Regions from separate parts of the Terrabacter terrae genome, predicted to be linked through region 2. Evidence: predicted binding sites of a transcription regulator. Region 2 holds the regulator's gene; each other region holds the start of a gene.
The links. Region 2 encodes HrcA, which represses chaperone genes, less so after heat shock. Its sites were predicted from a motif close to TTNGCACTCGNNNNNNNCGAGTGCNAA; they were not measured.
Positions count from the first base shown of each region.

Region 1: the regulator HrcA is predicted to act here: its motif matches at 1,675-1,701, upstream of groL (chaperonin GroEL).
Region 3: the regulator HrcA is predicted to act here: its motif matches at 1,721-1,747, upstream of ABD194_RS16405 (Hsp20/alpha crystallin family protein).

Region 1 covers NZ_BAAANB010000021.1:255,875-259,144, reverse strand. Annotated here, with positions in the region: gene groL (chaperonin GroEL) at 1-1,518, opposite strand, end outside; gene ABD194_RS11350 (HIT family protein) at 1,744-2,169, opposite strand; gene ABD194_RS11345 (hypothetical protein) at 2,258-2,776, shown strand; gene ABD194_RS11340 (MBL fold metallo-hydrolase) at 3,012-3,270, shown strand, end outside.
Region 2 covers NZ_BAAANB010000021.1:1,116,006-1,119,275, reverse strand. Annotated here, with positions in the region: gene dnaJ (molecular chaperone DnaJ) at 1-613, opposite strand, end outside; gene hrcA (heat-inducible transcriptional repressor HrcA) at 731-1,792, opposite strand; gene ABD194_RS15270 (DUF3097 domain-containing protein) at 2,000-2,884, shown strand; gene ABD194_RS15265 (CHAP domain-containing protein) at 2,919-3,270, opposite strand, start outside.
Region 3 covers NZ_BAAANB010000021.1:1,326,540-1,329,809, reverse strand. Annotated here, with positions in the region: gene ABD194_RS16415 (GPR1/FUN34/YaaH family transporter) at 1-656, opposite strand, end outside; gene ABD194_RS16410 (hypothetical protein) at 871-1,182, opposite strand; gene ABD194_RS16405 (Hsp20/alpha crystallin family protein) at 1,196-1,636, opposite strand; gene ABD194_RS16400 (MerR family transcriptional regulator) at 1,793-2,149, shown strand; gene ABD194_RS16395 (cytochrome P450) at 2,115-3,270, opposite strand, start outside.

The sequences.
Region 1 (3,270 bases), 860 kb from region 2:
CGAGGCGGCGTTCTGCAGCGCCGAGCGCGTCACCTTGACCGGGTCGATGATGCCGGCGGACAGCAGGTCGCCGTACTCACCGGTCGCGGCGTTGAGGCCGTGGCCGGCGTCGAGACCGCGCACCTTCTCCGCGACGACTCCACCCTCGAGACCGGCGTTGATCGCGATCTGCTTGAGCGGGGCCTCGGTCGCAACGCGCACGATGTTGGCGCCGGTCGCCTCGTCGCCCTCGAGCTTGAGCTCCTCGAGCGCCTTGGCGGCCTGGATGAGGGCCACGCCACCACCGGCGACGATGCCCTCCTCGACGGCAGCCTTCGCGTTGCGGACGGCGTCCTCGATGCGGTGCTTGCGCTCCTTGAGCTCGACCTCGGTGGCCGCGCCCGCCTTGATGACGGCGACGCCGCCGGCGAGCTTGGCGAGGCGCTCCTGGAGCTTCTCGCGGTCGTAGTCGGAGTCCGACTTCTCGATCTCGGCCTTGATCTGGGCGATGCGACCCTCGATCTGCGAGCGGTCCTCGGCGTCCTCGACGATGGTCGTCTCGTCCTTGGTGACGACGACCTTGCGAGCCTTGCCGAGCAGGTCGAGGGTGGCGTTCTCGAGCTTGAGACCGACCTCCTCGGAGATGACCTGGCCACCGGTGAGGATGGCGATGTCGGTGAGCATGGCCTTGCGGCGGTCGCCGAAGCCCGGGGCCTTGACGGCGACGGACTTGAACGTGCCCTTGATCTTGTTGACGACGAGCGTCGCGAGGGCCTCACCCTCGATGTCCTCGGCGATGATCAGCAGCGGCTTGCCGGACTGCATGACCTTCTCGAGCAGCGGGATGAGGTCCTTGATGCTGCCGATCTTGCTGTTGGCGACGAGCACGTAGGCGTCGTCGAGGACGGCCTCCATGCGCTCGGTGTCGGTGACGAAGTAGGCGGAGATGTAGCCCTTGTCGAAGCGCATACCCTCCGTCATCTCCAGCTCGAGGCCCATGGTGTTGGAGTCCTCGACGGTGATGACGCCTTCCTTGCCGACCTTGTCCATCGCCTCGGCGATGAGACCGCCGATCTCCTCGTCGGCCGCCGAGATGCTGGCGGTCGAGGCGATCTGCTCCTTGGTCTCGATCTCCTTGGCCTGCTCGAGCAGACGGGCGGAGACGGCCTCGACGGCCTTCTCGATGCCGCGCTTGAGGGCCATCGGGTTGGCGCCGGCGGCCACGTTGCGCAGGCCTTCCTTCACCATGGCCTGGGCGAGGACGGTCGCCGTCGTCGTGCCGTCACCGGCGACGTCGTCGGTCTTCTTGGCGACCTCCTTGACGAGCTCCGCACCGATCTTCTCGTACGGGTCGTCGAGCTCGATCTCCTTGGCGATCGAGACGCCGTCGTTGGTGATCGTGGGGGCGCCCCACTTCTTCTCCAGGACGACGTTGCGGCCCTTCGGGCCGAGGGTCACGCGGACGGCGTCGGCGAGGATGTTCATGCCCCGCTCGAGACCGCGGCGCGCCTCTTCGTCAAAAGCAATGGTCTTGGCCATTCGGGTGGTTCCTCCCACACGAAACGTTGGTGGTGGCCCGCATGACGCCCGCGACGGACGGGACCGGTCTTCCCAGCTTCATGTCGCTGCGAACCCAGCCCCTCGGCATACGGCCCATTTTCTGTCACTCCCACCGGGAGAGTGCTAACGCCATTATTGGCACTCGCAGGGTGAGAGTGCAAACGTTCGGCAAGCACAGAAGAGGGCGTATGCCATTCGCCGGGCTCAGGCGTCCACGGCTGGGGACAGCGCACCCACGATGCGGGCGGCGTACTCGGCCGACTCCAGCTCCGACGCATACTTCGTGCGCGGCCAGAAGAAGCCCCGCAGCCCGTCGCCCTTGGTGCGGGGCACGACGTGCACGTGGAGGTGCGGCACCGACTGGCTGACCACATTGTTCACGGCGACGAAGCTGCCCTGGGCGCCGAGGCCGTCGACGGCCGCCGCCGCGAGGCGCTGGGCAGCCCCCAGCAGGCCGGCGTGCAGCTCGACCGGCAGGTCGAGCAGCGTGTCCACGTGGCTGCGCGGCACGAGCAGGACGTGGCCCTTGAAGACCGGCCGGCGGTCGAGGAACCCGAGGAAGTCCCCCTCGTCGAGCACCACGTCGGCGGGGAGGTCACCGGCGACGATCGAGCAGAAGACGCAGTCCATGGGTGACAGGCTGCCACGCGGTCGCCTCGCGGTCGGGCGTGCGGTCCAGCTCCGACACGGCGCTGACCCCGCTCAGCAGAGGAGCAGGATGAGGCAGCGGTCCTTCCAGCGGGTGCGCGTCGGCGTCGGGGTGGCGGTGCTGGTCGTCGGGGTGGGCGCGAGCGGCACCGCCGTCGAGGTGGGGCTGCTGGTGGGCGTAGGCGTACCGGTCGGCGTCGACGTCCCTGCGGTCGTTGCCGTCGGCTTGGGCGTGGCGCTGCCGTGGCCGATGCTCGGGCGGGGCTCGGAGGTCGACGGCAGCACGGGCACCGTCGCGGTTGACGGCCGGGCGGCGGACGGCCGGGCAGCGGGCGCAGAGGAGCCGGCCTCGGCCGAGGTCGTGGCGTCGGTCGTGCCCGCGGCGGGGGCGGCGCTCGGGGCGACCGGCGTCCTCGTCGAGTCGCGGCTGATGCGCGCGATGCTGTTCGGGTCGACCGACGCGGTGGCCTTCGGCGTGGTGGTCGGGTCCCAGATCTGTCCCGCGGCGCCGCCGGTCGAGTCGCTGTCTTGCAACGACGTCGCACCGGCCATCGAGGCACCTGCTCGGGCGCCGTCCCCCGGCCAGTAGGCGATCGCCCCGGCCGTCAGGACGGCGACGCCGGCCATACCGGCGACGACGACGCGCTGCCGTCGACGCTCCGAGGGAGGGAGGGAGTTGCGGGTCTCGCTGGGCATGGCATCACACCGTAGGGGAAGAGCCGCAGAACCGCCCATCCGGCCGATCGTCGCTACGGTGGTCGCATGCTCGGTGGCGCAGCGGTGCGAGAGGTGGATCACGGCGGAGGACCTCGGTGACTCCGCCGGTGGCGCCTGGGTTCGTCGAGGTCGCCGACCGTGTCTTCGTGGCTCGCTACCGGCAGTGGGACGTCGGCGTCGGGCTGGTCCTCGGCCGTGACGGGGCCGTCGTCGTGGACACCCGCGCCAGCGATGCGCAGGGCGGCGAGGTGCTGGACGACGTCCGTGGCCTGGGGCGCGACATCGAGGTCCGTCACGTCGTCAACACCCACGTCCACTTCGACCACACCTTCGGCAACGTCGCCTTCGACACCGCCACGGTGCACG
Region 2 (3,270 bases):
CGCCGGAGCAGTCGTGGCAGGGGTCGGTCAGCGTCGACCCGTAGCCCTGGCAGTTGACGCAGGGGCGCGAGGTCATGACCTGGCCGAGGAAGCTGCGCTGGATCTGCTGCACCTCACCGGTGCCGTGGCAGATCTGGCAGGTCTGGCGGCCGGTGCCGGGCTCGGCGCCGTCACCGTCGCAGCGCTTGCAGCCCACCGCGGTGTCGAGCGTCAGCTCCTCCTCGGAGCCGAAGACGGCCTTGGCCAGGTCGATGTCGAGCCGGACCAGGGCGTCCTGGCCGCGCTGCACCCGCGAGCGCGGTCCGCGCGACCCTGCCGTGGCACCGGCACCGAAGAAGGCGTCCATCACGTCGCTGAACGAGAAGCCCTGGCCCGCACCGAAGCCCGCGCCGCCGCCGGTGGCGAAGGGGTCGGCACCCATGTCGAACGACTGGCGCTTCTGGGGGTCGGACAGCACGTCGTAGGCCTGCGACACCCGCTTGAACTCCTCCTCGGCCTCGTGGCCGGGGTTGACGTCGGGGTGCAGCTTGCGGGCCAGTCGACGGTAGGCCTTCTTGATCTCCTCCTGGCTCGCGTCGCGCGAGACCCCGAGGACGGCGTAGTAGTCGTTCAAGCTGGTTCCTTCGGTGTGTGGTGCTCTTCGGTTCCGGCGCGGCGTGCGCCGGCGGACTGGCCGAGGTGGTGCTGGTCAGGTGGTGCTGGTCAGGTGGTGCTGGTCGGGTGGTGCTCGTCAGGTGGCCTGGTTGTCGTCGAGGATCTCGGAGACGTAGCGGGCGACGGCACGGACGGAGGCCATCGTCGTGGGATAGTCCATGCGTGTCGGGCCGAGGACGCCCAGGCTCGCGACGCGTTCGGCCCCGGAGCCGTACCCCATCGACACGAGCGAGGTCGTCTGCAGGCCCGAGACGGGGTTCTCGGAGCCGATGCGCACCGAGACGAGGTCGGGGTCGTCGCCCAGCTGGCCGAGCAGGCGCAGCAGGGTCACGTGCTCCTCCAGCGCCTCGAGGATCGGGCCGATGGTGCGCGGGAAGTCTGCGCCGGAGCGTGCGAGGTTGGCCTGGCCGGCGAGGACGACACGCTCCTCGCGCTCCTCCACGAGCGCGTCCCCGAGGGCCGAGACCACGGCTTGCATCACGGCCCGGTCGCCGGCGTCGAGGCCGCCCTCGCCCTCGGTGTCGTCGACGAGGCGCCGCAGCCGGGTGGCCGCCACGGTGAACGGCACGCCGGCGGCCACCTCGTTGATGCGGGCGCGCATCGAGGCCACCAGGCCCTCGCCGTCGGGACCCACCAGGGAGCGGCCGGTGTCGACGACGCGCTGCTCGACCCGGCCCGTGTTGACGATCAGCACGATCATCAGGTGGGTGGCGCCGAGGGGGACCAGCTCGATGTGCCGGACCGTCGAGCGGGTCAGCGACGGGTACTGCACCACGGCGACCTGGCGGGTCAGGCTCGCGAGGAGCCGCACGGTGCGGTCGACGACGTCGTCGAGGTCGACGGCGCCCTGCAGGAACTGGGTGATGGCGCGCCGCTCCCCCGGCCCGAGAGGCTTGATGGCGCTGAGCCGGTCGACGAACACGCGGTAGCCGGCGTCGGTGGGCACCCGCCCGGCCGACGTGTGCGGCGCGTGGATGAGTCCCTCCTCCTCGAGCAGGGCCATGTCGTTGCGCACGGTCGCCGCGCTGACCCCGAGGTGGTGGCGCTCGACCAGCGCCTTGCTGCCGACGGGCTCGGAGGTCTGGACGTAGTCCTGGACGATGGCGCGCAGCACCATCAACCTGCGGTCCTCGCTCATCGCGTCCCTCCTTCACGGGCCTCGGTCGTGCCCACGCGTCGCCTCACGGGCGGTCTGGCACTCTCGATTGACGAGTGCCAAGTCTACGTCGTGGGCGCCGGATCTCCGATTCCGTCCAACGGTATGCCGGGGCGCCGCGACCCGGGTGCGCCCGTGCCCGCGTGGCGGCCGAGGCGCAGCGGGCCGGGCGGCATACCCTCCCTTGTCGTGTCCCCCAACGACCGTTACGGATCAGACGTGCTCAGCGGCGACTGGCGCGCCCCGCGGCGCGGCCGCTCGACCCCCACCCCGGCGGAGCCGGACCTCGTCGTCGAGGAGGTGGAGACGGGCTGGGTCGGCGCCGTCGTGCGCGTCGAGAAGGCCGGGGGCATGCACGTGGTCCACCTCGAGGACCGCCACGGTCGCACCAAGGCGTTCCCCCTCGGACCCGGGTTCCTCCTCGACGGCGCGCCCGTCACGCTGACCCCACCCACCGCCGCCGCCGGGGCCGCGCTCGCGGCCGCGCGCAAGGCCGCGTCACGGACGGCGAGCGGATCGGTGGCGGTCGAGGGCGCACGCGCCCGGGTCGCCAGCGGCTCGCGCATCTACGTCGAGGGCCGGCACGACGCCGAGCTCGTCGAGAAGGTGTGGGGAGACGACCTGCGCGTCGAGGGCGTCGTGGTCGAGCTCATGGACGGCGTCGACGACCTGGCGGGCATCATCGCCGAGTTCCAGCCGGGACCGGGACGGCGGATGGGCGTGCTCGTGGACCACCTCGTGCCCGGGACCAAGGAGGCGCGCATCGTCGAGCAGGCGCGTGCCCTTTCCGGGCTCGGCAAGCACGTGAAGATCCTCGGCCACCCCTACGTCGACGTCTGGCAGTCCGTGCGTCCCGAGCGCCTGGGCTGGCAGCGGTGGCCGGTCATCCCGCGCGGCACGTCGTGGAAGCACGGAATCTGCGCCGAGCTGGGATGGGCCCACTCCAGCCAGGCCGACATCGCGAACGCGTGGAAGCGCATCCTGGGCACGGTGCGCACCTACGCCGACCTGGAGCCGACCCTCCTCGCGAGCGTCGAGGAGCTCATCGACTTCGTCACCGAGCCCGGAACGTGAGCCGGCACGTCCGACTCACTCCCGGGCTGCCGCTTCACCAGCGCACGTAGCCCTGGACGTCCACCTTGAGGTAGGCAGCTGCCGAGGTCTTGACCCGGACCTTCCCGTCGAGGCCGACCGGCACCAGCGCGGTGTTGGTCACGGTGCGCCCAGACGCGTACTTCACGGTGGCGTACGGCGTCTCGGCCGAGCCACTGGGGTAGGCCGTGACGTAGCCGGCGGCGGTCGGCGAGACCACCGTCACGGTCACGAGCGCAGCCCGCACCCCGCTGGTGGGCACACCCGCCTGTCCGACGACCGGCACGCTCGGGGCCTGCCCGGCGGCCACCCGGCCGACCGGGTAACCCAGACCGCTCTGGCTGTCGAAGACTCGGGCCGGCCCGACC
Region 3 (3,270 bases), 210 kb from region 2:
CCCGTCATCGTGTCGACGCCCGCGCCGCGTCGACCGACAGGCAGGACCGTGCGGTGGCGGACGTCCTCCACCTCGAAGGCCAGCCCCGCGTAGGCCGCGATGAGGCCGAGGACCACGCCCACCCAGCCGGCGGCGGTCAGCCAGCCGGACGAGCCGGTCATCTGACCTACACCCGTCACCGCGAAGCGCAGCGCGCTGACGCCCATGACGAGCAACCCCGCGAGCTTCCCGGTGGCTGCAACGGTGGGCACGCACATCGCAACGGCCGAGCACAACAGGAAGACTCCGAGGGCCGGCGAGGTCGCGCCGGGCGGTGAGGTCAGCATCGCGAAGCCGACACCCGCCCACGTCCCGGCCAGGATGCCCATCCCGGTGCCGGCCACCGGGTCCCGAGCCAGGAACCCCAGCACACAGGCGACGAGCTGGAGCGGCACCGTGAGGGCGAGCACCCCGATCGCGACGACGCGACCCTGCTCGGGAGCGACCACGTGCAGCTGCAGCATCGCGAGCCCGGTCGTGGCGACCATGAGGGCCAGGAACCCCAGCGGCAGAGGATTGCCCAGGGGCCGCACGACCACGCGCGCGGCGGGTGATGCCAAGAGGTCCGTGCGGATGGTCGTCTGGGCGGCATGCGGACTGCGTTCGTCGGTGGTCACGGATGTCCTCCTCGTCGGTTCAGACCTCGCGGTGCGGACCGGAGCGGTCCCACCGTCTGCTTACCCCCGCTCCCGCCGCCTGACCCGGGGGTGGCTCGCGGGTCCGAGGGCCGGCGACGGCATACGCGAGGGCTCCTCGGGTGGCACGAACCCACCCGAGGAGCCGAGGCGAGGACTGTTCGTGACGAGACCTGTACGGGCACCTCCTCTTCGGTCAGTGGACGGCGTGGCGCCACGGCGGCCTTCGTCGTCGCGGAGGCGACCGCTCCCGACCGGTCGCCTGCGGCCTCACCCCCGGCGTCGGTGACTCTCGCCGGCCCGAGCCCCTCGGGGGCGCCTCGCCGGCGGCGCGGTCACCGTGCGGGTTCCCGGCCGCCGACGGCGTGACCGGTGGTGGTCCGAGCCCCGCGACGATCTCCTCGAACTCGGCGTCGAGCAGCTCCTGGTCGGCGCAGACGAGCGCGAGGAACTCGCTGTCGACGTCCGAGACGACAAGGCCCTCCGGGTCCTGTCCTGCCCTGACCACGGCTGCTCCCCGGTCAGGCCGTGATGGCCTGCCGGTCCTGCTTGTGCTCGATCTCGATCCTGCGGGACTTCGCACGCTCGGCGACGGGGATCGACAACGAGAGCACGCCGGCGTCGTAGGTGGCCTGGATCTGCTCGGTGTCGAGGCTGTCGCCGAGCACGAGCTGCCGGCTGAAGACGCCCCGCGGCCGCTCGGCCGCGATCAGCTCCGCGTCGCTGGCGCGAGCCGGCCGTTCGGCCCTCACCGTGACGACGTTGCGCTCGACGTCGAGATCGATGGACGCCGGGTCGACCCCGGGCAGGTCCAGCTCGACGTGGAATTCGTCCCCGTCGCGCCAGGCGTCCAGCGGCATGGCCGAAGGCCTGGCCAGGGTGCCGGTCGCTCCCAGCGCCAGCTGGGCCATTCGGTCCAGCTCCCGGAAGGGGTCACGGAAAGGGTCGGTGCGCATCAGCATCGTCGTCACCTCCATGTCATTCACGGATGCTCCTGGTGGCCACGACCGCACCCCGCGATCTGTGGCATGCGCTATAGATTTCTTGTAGCACCGATGACAAGCTGGTGCAAGAGGAACGGCCCGAGGAGCTTCGGGCAGCCACGGAAGGACCCACCGATGAGCAGCAGGCCCGCGCCGCCCTCCGACCAGGGGGTCTACGGCATCACGGTCGCCGCCGGGCTCGTCGGCATGGAGGTGCAGAGCCTGCGGCTCTACGAGTCGCGCGGTCTGCTCAAGCCGGACCGCACGTCCGGCGGGACGCGACGCTACAGCGCCGACGACCTGACGCGGCTGCGCCGCATCGCCGACCTGATCGCCGAGGGGGTCAACCTGGCGGGCATCCGTATGCTGCTCGAGCTGCAGGACGAGAACCGCCGGCTCCGCGGACAGCTGGACCAGAAGGGCCCCCAGCAGATCCCCCGGTCGGTCGACCGGCAGGTCAGCCGACCGACGGCTGCGCGTCGACCGCGATGACGACGCCCGAACGCGGCAGGGCCGGGATGCGACCCCACGACCACCCGAGGTCCTGACCACGGACGAGCCGGCCGTCCAGCTCCGCGAGGCGGGCGCAGGTCAGCGCCAGGAGTCCCACTGCGACGAGCTCCCCGGGACACCGGTGGCCGCTCTCGGGGCGTCCGCCTCCCTGCGGGACGAACGGGGCACTCCACTCCGCGCCGGTCCCGAGGAAGCGCTCGGGCTCGAAGGTGCTGGGCTCGGGCCACTCCTGCGGGTCGTGGTTGGTGGCCATCACGTCGAGCAGCACCCGGCGGCCGGCGGGGATGGGACACCGCTCGAACTCGGTGTCCCTCGTGGCGACGGCTGCCAGGGCTGGGACGAACGGGTAGACCCGACGCACCTCGTGGGCGAAGGCGGTCGCGAGCGGTCCACCCACGGCGCTCCCCCGCTCCGCCACCTCGTCGGCCAGGCGCCGGCGCCACTCCGGGGCCTCGGCCAGCGCCACGGCCCCGAAGGCGGCGAAGCGGGCCACGGCCACCGTCGGGCGCAGCACGTTGAGCAGCTCGACGCCCGCGGTGTGCACGTCGAGCAGCTCGCCGTCCGTCCCACGCTGGGCCGCGACGCGCGCGAGCACCGAGCCCTCCGGCGCGGCGCGCCGGCCCGACCTCGTCTCGCGGACCAGCGCGGCAGCCCAGCGGTCGCAGACCACCCGCCGGCGCCAGGCCGCGACGTACGGCATGACCGGCGTCGCGAAGCCGTCGACGATGACGGCGAGGTCGTCGGCGCGGCGCGCCTCCACCTCCGGCGGCACCTCGATACCCGCCCAGCGGATCACGGCCCGCCCGTAGACCTCGGTCGCTGTCGGATAGACGACGCCGCCGCCCCGACGGCGCCACTCCTGCAGTGCCTCCACCATCAGGCCGTCGGCCAGCTCGAGCAGCTCGTCCACCCGCTCCCGGTCCATCAGCGCGTCGACGAACATCCTCTTGCGGGTCCGGTGTTCCTCCCCGTCCAGGCCGTGCACGGCGCCCCGGCCGAAGAGCGGCCGGGCGATGGCCTGCGGCATGGCGCCCTCGCGGCGCATCCGGGTCGAGTCGTAGAACAGCCGGACTCCGTCGGCCCCGCCCACCACGGTGGCC